One region of the Streptomyces sp. NPDC027672 genome, then DNA from elsewhere that is predicted to be linked to it. Evidence: riboswitches for the same ligand, from Rfam matches in the RefSeq annotation. Region 1 holds a riboswitch; the other holds the start of a gene.
What was found. Region 1 has a riboswitch for ZMP and ZTP ahead of ACZ4SV_RS05530 (bifunctional 5,10-methylenetetrahydrofolate dehydrogenase/5,10-methenyltetrahydrofolate cyclohydrolase). Riboswitches for the same ligand answer to the same signal wherever they lie in the genome.
Positions count from the first base shown of each region.

Region 2: linked by a shared signal. The riboswitch ahead of ACZ4SV_RS02890 (glycine hydroxymethyltransferase) and the one ahead of ACZ4SV_RS05530 (bifunctional 5,10-methylenetetrahydrofolate dehydrogenase/5,10-methenyltetrahydrofolate cyclohydrolase) in region 1 are both predicted to bind ZMP and ZTP.

Region 1 covers NZ_JBVHSO010000002.1:226,367-230,523, reverse strand. The annotation lists gene ACZ4SV_RS05535 (glycosyltransferase) at 72-1,301, opposite strand; gene ACZ4SV_RS05530 (bifunctional 5,10-methylenetetrahydrofolate dehydrogenase/5,10-methenyltetrahydrofolate cyclohydrolase) at 1,426-2,274, opposite strand; ZMP/ZTP riboswitch at 2,302-2,381, opposite strand; gene ACZ4SV_RS05525 (hypothetical protein) at 2,539-2,841, shown strand; gene ACZ4SV_RS05520 (S-(hydroxymethyl)mycothiol dehydrogenase) at 2,995-4,083, shown strand; gene ACZ4SV_RS05515 (MBL fold metallo-hydrolase) at 4,083-4,157, shown strand, end outside.
Region 2 covers NZ_JBVHSO010000001.1:644,429-648,585, forward strand. The annotation lists gene trpS (tryptophan--tRNA ligase) at 1-156, opposite strand, end outside; gene ACZ4SV_RS02890 (glycine hydroxymethyltransferase) at 257-1,711, opposite strand; ZMP/ZTP riboswitch at 1,744-1,832, opposite strand; gene rocD (ornithine--oxo-acid transaminase) at 1,935-3,140, shown strand; gene ACZ4SV_RS02900 (glutathionylspermidine synthase family protein) at 3,181-4,157, opposite strand, start outside.

The DNA of each region.
Region 1 (4,157 bases):
AGCCCGGCAGCCGCTCCAGCGCGGCGAGTACCGGCGCGGCACCGTCCCCGATCCTCGCGGGGCCGCACGGCTCAGCCCGGCAGCCGTTCCAGCGCGGCGAGCACCGGCGCGGCGCCGTCCTCGTCCCGGATCCGGGACCCGAGTGCCTCGGCGCGCCGCCGGTACGCCGGATCCCGGGTGGCCCGGACCAGGGCCGCGGCCAGCGCGTCCACGGTCAGCCCGCGCAGCGGTACGACGGCCGGGGCGACGCCCAGCGCGACCAGCCGCGCCGCCCAGAAACCCGCGTCGAACTGCACCGGCACCGGCACGGCCGGCACCCCGGCGCGCAGCCCCGCCGCCGTGGTGCCCGCGCCCGCGTGATGGACCACGGCGGCCAGCCGCGGGAACAGCGGCGCGTGCGGCACCTCGCCGATGGTCAGCATGTCGTCCCCGTCCGCCGCGAGCCCGCCCCAGCCGCGCTGGATCACTCCGCGCAGCCCGGCCCGCCGCAGCGCCGCCACCACCCGCGCGCTGAGCCGCCCGGCGTCCGGCACGGTGGCGCTGCCCAGCCCGACGAAGACCGGCGGCGGCCCGGCGTCCAGGAACTCTTGCACGGCCCGGGGGAGCGGGGTCCCGTTGTCGTACGGCCACCAGTAGCCGCCCACCTCCAGGCCGGCCCGCCAGTCACCGGGCCGGGGCACCACCAGCGGGCTGAAGCCGTGGTGCACCGGCCAGCGCCGCCGCTCCCGGGCCCGCAGCGCGGCACCGGTGCGCAGCGGGGGCAGGCCGAGCCGCTCGCGCAGGGCCGGGACGGCACCGGAGAAGATCTGCTCCACCGCCCGGTTCACGCCGTGCCCGGCGAGCCGGTTGACCGGCCCGCCCCAGGACCCGCCGCCGAGCACCGCGGGGGCGAACTCCCGGGTGGCGGCGAGGGGTTGCAGATAGACACCCAGGCTCGGCAGCCGCAGTCCCTCGGCGATCGTCTGCCCGAGCGGGGCCACGGAGGCGGACAGCAGCAGCACGTCGCTGTCCCGGGCCGCGCCGAGCAGGTCCTCGGTCAGCCGGCCGACCACGCGCCGCGCCAGATCCGCCACCCGCAGCAGTTTCCCGGCGCCGCCGGCACTGCGGTGCAGGCCCCGGCCGCGCGGGGACTCCAGTTCCGCCCGCGGGTCCACCGGCAGCGCGTGGAACCGCACGCCCGAACCCGCCACCAGCGGCTCGAACCGCCCGTGGGTGACCAGGGTGACCTCGTGCCCGGCCAGCACGAGCCGGTGCCCGAGCCCGGTGTACGGGGCGGCGTCGCCCCGGGAACCCGCCGTCATGACCGCAACGCGCACGAGCGTCAGTATGGCCGCTCCCCGCGGCCCCGGTACCCCGAAGTCCCGAATCCGGGGACGCTCTCCGCCCGCGCGGCCCCGCGCCCGGCCCGCGTCCGGACGGGCGGCCTTACGCCCCGAGCTGCCGGGCGGCGGCCGTCACGGTCTGCTCCAGCAGCGTGGCGATCGTCATCGGACCGACCCCGCCCGGCACCGGCGTGATCAGCGCGGCCCGCTCCACGGCGGAGTCGAAGTCGACGTCGCCCACGTTCCCCGGGTTGTAGCCCGCGTCGATCACGACCGCGCCCGGCTTGACGTCCTGCCCGCGGATCAGCCGGGGCCGGCCGACCGCGGCCACGACGATGTCGGCCTCGCGGACCACCGCCGACAGCTCCCGGGTGCGCGAGTGGCAGTACGTCACCGTGGCGTCCCGGGCCAGCAGCAGCATGCCCACCGGCTTGCCGAGGATCGCGCTGCGGCCCACCACCACGGCCCGCTTCCCGGCCGGGTCGACGCCGTACTCGTCCAGCAGCCGCATGATGCCGCCCGGTGTGCAGGAGACGAAGCCCGGCAGCCCGAAGCTCATCGTGGCGAAGGAGGCGAACGTGACACCGTCCACGTCCTTCTCCGGCGCGATCGCCTCGAACGCCGCCCGCTCGTCGATGTGCTCGCCCGCCGGGTGCTGCAACAGGATGCCGTGCACCTCCGGGTCGGCCGACAACTCCCGCAGCGCGCCCACGAGTTCGGCGGTCGTGGTGGTCGCGGGCAGCGTGACGTGCCGGGAGGTGATGCCGGCTTGGCGGCAGCGGTTCTGCTTCATGCGGACGTACGTCACGGACGCCGGGTCCTCGCCGACCAGCACGGTCGCGAGGCACGGCGCGGTGCCGGTGCGTGCGGTGAGGGCGGCGGCCTGCCGCGCGGTCTCCTCGACGATGCGGCGGGCGGGCGCGGTGCCGTCCATCAGACGGGCCTGGGTCATGCGGCACACTCCTGAGCTGGGATCGGCTCTTCTCGCCCAGGCGCGCGGCTGCTTCACGGGCCGCTCCCCGGTGGTGCTCCACCTCAGCGCCAGTCACGGCCCGCGTCCAGGGTAACCGAGCGTGCGTACGGCCGCCGTACCGCCCTTCCTCCCGGGGCTGGCGGAAGGGCCTCCGTCCCGGCGAGGGGGCCGCCGCGCTCAGCCTCACGGGTGAGGCCGTCGCGCCGCCCGTGTCCGGCCGGGGCCCGCGGCCGTTGCCGGGACATGATCTCAACACGACGTATCGTCGCCGCCGTCGGTCTGGCCGCCGGGATCGCGGGGCTGGCCGTGCCGCAGGCGAGCGCGGCGGGCTCCGGCGCGCCGCTGGTCGGGAAACTGGGCGCGCTCAACACGCTGGACTCCCTCACGACCGGCGCCGTGCCCGCATCCCACCGGGGCCAGGTGCCGCGCGTCAGCGGCCAGGTGCAGGAGCTGAAACACCTCCGCGAGCTGCACCAGCTGAACCAGGTGCAGCAGGTCCTCGCCCCGGCGGCGCCCGCGCTCGGGCTGCTGGGCGGCATCCACTGAGGACACCCGCCGGGGTGCGGGCCGTACCGGCCGGGACGGCCCGCACCCCGGCCGGCGTCCGGAAAGATCCACGAACGCCCCCGTGGCCCGTCCCGCCGGGGATCACTCCCGCGTAGGGTCGGCCGTGCAGGCATTCGACGAAGGGACCAGTCCATGGCGCAGGAAGTACGCGGAGTGATCGCACCGGGCAAGAACGAGCCCGTGCGGATCGAGACGATCGTGGTGCCGGACCCGGGCCCCGGCGAAGCCGTCGTACGCGTCCAGGCCTGCGGGGTCTGTCACACCGATCTGCACTACAAGCAGGGCGGCATCTCCGACGACTTCCCCTTCCTGCTCGGCCACGAGGCGGCCGGCGTCGTGGAGTCGGTCGGCGCGGGCGTCACCGACGTCGCCCCCGGCGACTTCGTCATCCTCAACTGGCGGGCCGTGTGCGGCCAGTGCCGGGCCTGCCTGCGCGGCCGGCCCTGGTACTGCTTCGACACCCACAACGCCCGGCAGAAGATGACCCTCGCCGCCACCGGCCAGGAGCTGTCGCCGGCCCTCGGCATCGGCGCCTTCGCCGAGAAGACGCTCGTCGCGGCGGGCCAGTGCACCAAGGTCGACCCGGCCGTCTCCCCGGCGGTGGCCGGCCTCCTCGGCTGCGGTGTGATGGCCGGCATCGGCGCCGCGATCAACACCGGGAACGTCGGCCGCGGCGACTCGGTCGCCGTCATCGGCTGCGGTGGTGTCGGCGGCGCGGCCGTCGCCGGGGCGAACCTGGCCGGCGCGGCACGGATCATCGCCGTGGACATCGACGACAGCAAGCTGGCCAAGGCGCGCACGCTGGGCGCCACCCACACCGTCAACTCCCGGGACACCGACCCGGTGGAGGCGGTCCGCGAGCTGACCGGCGGCTTCGGCGCCGACGTCGTCATCGAGGCCGTCGGCCGCCCGGAGACCTACCGGCAGGCCTTCTACGCCCGTGACCTCGCCGGCACCGTCGTCCTCGTCGGCGTCCCCACGCCCGAGATGCGGCTCGAACTGCCCCTGCTGGACGTCTTCGGCCGCGGCGGCGCCCTGAAGTCAAGCTGGTACGGCGACTGCCTGCCCACCCGTGACTTCCCGATGCTGATCGACCTGCACCTGCAAGGCCGCCTGCCGCTCGACGCGTTCGTCACCGAGACGGTCCGACTGGACGAGGTGGAGCAGGCGTTCGAGCGGATGCACCACGGTGACGTGCTGCGCTCGGTGGTGGTGCTCTGATGGCCGCCCGCATCGAACGCCTCGTCACCAGCGGCCAGTTCACCCTCGACGGCGGAACCTGGGACGTCGAGAAC
Region 2 (4,157 bases), on a different contig from region 1:
GACCGTGATCGCGTGCAGGTCGACGACCATGTAGAACGCGTCGTGGGACTCCTGGAGGGCCACCCACTGGCGGACGGCGCCGAGGTAGTTGCCGAGGTGGAACGAGCCGGCGGTGGGCTGGATGCCGGACAGCACGCGGGGTCGGTCAGTCGCCATGCCTCTCATTGTCTCAGAGAGCGCGGGGCGTTCGGTGCGTGGGGAACCGCGGGCCGGTGCGGGCCGGCCGCGCGGTTCCCTCCGCCGCGCGCGGGGCGCCTCAGCCGAGGTCGACCTGCGGGTAGAGCGGGAAGCCGGCCACCAGGTCCGTGGCCCGCCCGGCGATCTCCCGCGCGACCTTCTCGTCCAGGACGTGGGCCGCCTTGGACGGGGCGCCCGACTTGGTGGTGCCGGGCTCGGTGGTGGTCAGCACGCGGTCGATCAGGCCCGCCACCTCGTCCATCTCGGCCGTGCCCAGGCCGCGGGTGGTGAGCGCGGGCGTGCCGACGCGGATGCCGGAGGTGTACCAGGCGCCGTTCGGGTCGGCCGGGATGGCGTTGCGGTTGGTGACGATGCCGGAGTCGAGCAGGGCCGCCTCCGCCTGGCGGCCGGTCAGGCCGTAGGAGGTGGCGACGTCGATCAGGTTCAGGTGGTTGTCGGTGCCGCCGGTGACCAGGGTGGCGCCCCGGCGCAGCAGGCCCTCCGCCAGTGCGCGGGAGTTGTCCACGATGCGCTGGGCGTAGTCCTGGAAGGCGGGCTGCCGGGCCTCGGCGAGGGCGACGGCCTTGGCGGCCATGACGTGCGGGAGCGGGCCGCCGAGCACCATCGGGCAGCCGCGGTCCACCTGGTCCTTGAGGGAGTCGTCGCACAGCACCATGCCGCCGCGCGGGCCGCGCAGGGACTTGTGGGTGGTGGTGGTGACGATCTGGGCGTGCGGGACCGGGTCGAAGTCGCCGGTGAGGACCTTGCCCGCGACCAGGCCGGCGAAGTGCGCCATGTCGACCATGAGGGTCGCGCCGACCTCGTCGGCGATCTCGCGCATGATCCGGAAGTTCACCAGCCGGGGGTAGGCCGAGTAGCCCGCGACGATGATCAGCGGCTTGAAGTCGCGGGCCTGGGCGCGCAGGGCGTCGTAGTCGATCAGGCCGGTGGCCGGGTCGGTGCCGTAGGAGCGCTGGTCGAACATCTTGCCCGAGATGTTCGGCCGGAAGCCGTGGGTGAGGTGGCCGCCGGCGTCCAGGGACATGCCGAGCATCCGCTGGTTGCCGAAGGCGTGGCGCAGCTCGGCCCAGTCGGCCTCGGTCAGGTCGTTGATCTGGCGGACGCCGGTCTTCTCCAGGAACGGGGCCTCGACGCGGTCGGCGAGGACGGCCCAGAAGGCGACGAGGTTGGCGTCGATGCCGGAGTGCGGCTGGACGTAGGCGTGGCGGGCGCCGAACAGCTCGCGGGCGTGCTCGGCGGCGAGGGACTCCACGGTGTCGACGTTGCGGCAGCCGGCGTAGAAGCGGCGGCCGACGGTGCCCTCGGCGTACTTGTCGCTGAACCAGTTGCCCATCGCCAGCAGGGTCGCCGGGGAGGCGTAGTTCTCGGAGGCGATCAGCTTGAGCATCTCGCGCTGGTCGGCGACCTCCTGGCCGATGGCGTCGGCGACGCGCGGCTCGACGGCGCGGATCACGTCCAGGGCGGCGCGGAAGGCGGTGGACTCGGTGGAGAGGGGGGCGGCGTTCTCGGGCATCGGGACCTCCGGACGGTGTGCGTACAGCGTTCACGTTCGGCCCAGGCGCACGGCACTCGTCCCGCTCGGGCCGCTCCCCGATGGTCCGTCCCATCCCAGCGCGCCAGTCACGGCCCGTCGCCAGCCTACCGGGCGCGCCGCGCGGTGAAGATGCCGCGTCCGGCATCCGGGCGGCGGTAAGAAGGGGGCTCACCGTCGTGTCCGGCCGGATCCGGGAGGGGCCGTGCCCAGTGCGGAAGACCTGATCGCCACCGCCGGCGCGCACTGCGCGCCCACCTACCGCCCGCTGCCGGTGGTGATCGCCACCGGGCGGGGCGCGTGGGTGACGGATGTGGCGGGGCGGCGCTATCTGGACCTGCTGGCCGGTTACTCCGCGCTCAACTTCGGGCACGGCAACCCGCGGCTGGTGGCGGCGGCCGGGCGGCAGCTGGAGCGGGTGACGCTGACCTCCCGCGCCTTCCACCACGACCGGTTCGCGGCGTTCTGCGCCGAGCTGGCGGAGCTGTGCGGGATGGAGATGGTGCTGCCGGCGAACACCGGCGCGGAGGCGGTGGAGGGCGCCGTCAAGACGGCCCGGAAGTGGGGCTACCGGGTGAAGGGCGTGCCCGCCGGGAGGGCGAAGATCGTGGTGGCGGGCGGCAACTTCCACGGCCGTACGACCACGGTGATCAGCTTCTCCACGGACCCGGCGGCCCGCGCGGACTTCGGGCCGTACACGCCCGGCTTCGAGATCGTGCCGTACGGCGACCTGACCGCGCTGCGGGCGGCGCTCACCGAGAACGCGGTGGCCGTGCTGCTGGAGCCGGTGCAGGGCGAGGCCGGGGTGATCGTGCCGCCGGCCGGTTACCTGGCGGGTGTGCGGGAGCTGACGCGGGAGCGGAACGTCCTCTTCGTGGCCGACGAGATCCAGTCCGGGCTGGGCCGCACCGGGCGGACGTTCGCGTGCGAGCACGAGGGCGTGGTGCCGGACGTGTACGTGCTGGGCAAGGCGCTGGGCGGCGGGATCGTGCCGGTGTCGGCAGTGGTGTCGAGCGCAGCGGTGCTCGGGGTGTTCCGGCCGGGCGAGCACGGGTCGACGTTCGGCGGCAACCCGCTGGCCTGCGCGGTGGCGCTGGAGGTGATCGCGATGCTGCGGACCGGGGAGTACCAGGAGCGGGCGGCCCGGCTGGGCGAGCGGCTGCACGGGCTGCTGGGCGGGCTGGCCGGCCCGGGCCGGGTGACGGCGGTGCGCGGGCGCGGGCTGTGGGCCGGGGTGGACGTCTCCCCGGCGGCGGGCACCGGGCGGGAGGTCTGCGAGCGGCTGCTGGCCCGCGGGGTCCTGGCCAGGGAGACCCACGGGCCGACGATCCGGCTCGCGCCGCCGCTGGTGATCGGGGAGGAGGACCTGGACTGGGGGGTGGAGCAGCTACGGGCGGTGCTGGGCGCTTAGGGCGTCTCCGGCCGTGCCCGTCCGCAGCCGGGCACGGTGGTCAGAGGATCACGTGGGGCAGGAAGCGGGCGTACTCGTCCGTGATCAGGCCCGTGGACTCGCGGATGCCGAGGCCCGCCGGGGCGCCGCCGACGACCCAGGTGCCGAGGACGGTGTGGTGGCCGGCGAAGGCGGGGAGGGGGGCCAGTTGCTGGTAGCAGCAGGGGTCCTCGCGCGGGGGCGGCGGCGGGGAGCCCGGCGGGTGGACGGTGATGCCCTCGCCCTCGCGGCCCAGCAGGGGCTTGGCGACGTAGCCGGTGGTGGCGGCCAGGTCGCGGGGGCCGTCGAGGTAGGCGGGCAGCAGGTTGGGGTGGCCGGGGTACAGCTCCCAGAGGACGGCCAGCAGCGCCTTGTTGCTGAGGAGCATCTTCCAGGCCGGTTCGATCCACAGGGTGCTGCCGGTGCCGCCGCCGTTGTCCAGGGTGTCCAGGACGTGGCCGCCGAAGGCGTCGGCGGTGAGCCACTCCCACGGGTACAGCTTGAAGATGCCGCGGATGAAGCGGAGCCGGTTGTCGACGAAGCGGCCGGAGAGGGTGTCCCAGCCGATCTCCTCCATGGCGAGCCAGTCGGTGTCCAGGCCCGCCTGTTCCGCCGTCTCCTTGAGGTAGGCGACCGTCATCAGGTCCTCGCCGAGTTCGTCGGCGGCGGAGTGCGCGAAGTGCAGCGGGCTGCCGGGCGGCAGCAGGGCGGACTGGGCGCGCCAGGCCTCCACGAGGCGTTCGTGCAGGGAGTTCCACTGGTCGGCGCCGGGGAAGCGCTCCTCCATCCAGAACCACTGCGGGGAGGCCGCCTCGACCAGCGAGGTGGGCGTGTCGGCGTTGTACTCCAGCAGCTTCGCCGGGCCCGTGCCGTCGTAGCGCAGGTCGAAGCGGCCGTAGACGGTGGGCAGTTCGGCGCGGCGGTGCCAGGACTCGGTGACCGCGGCGGCCAGCCGCGGGTCGGTGATGCCGAGGTCGGCGAGCCGGTCCTCGGCGACGA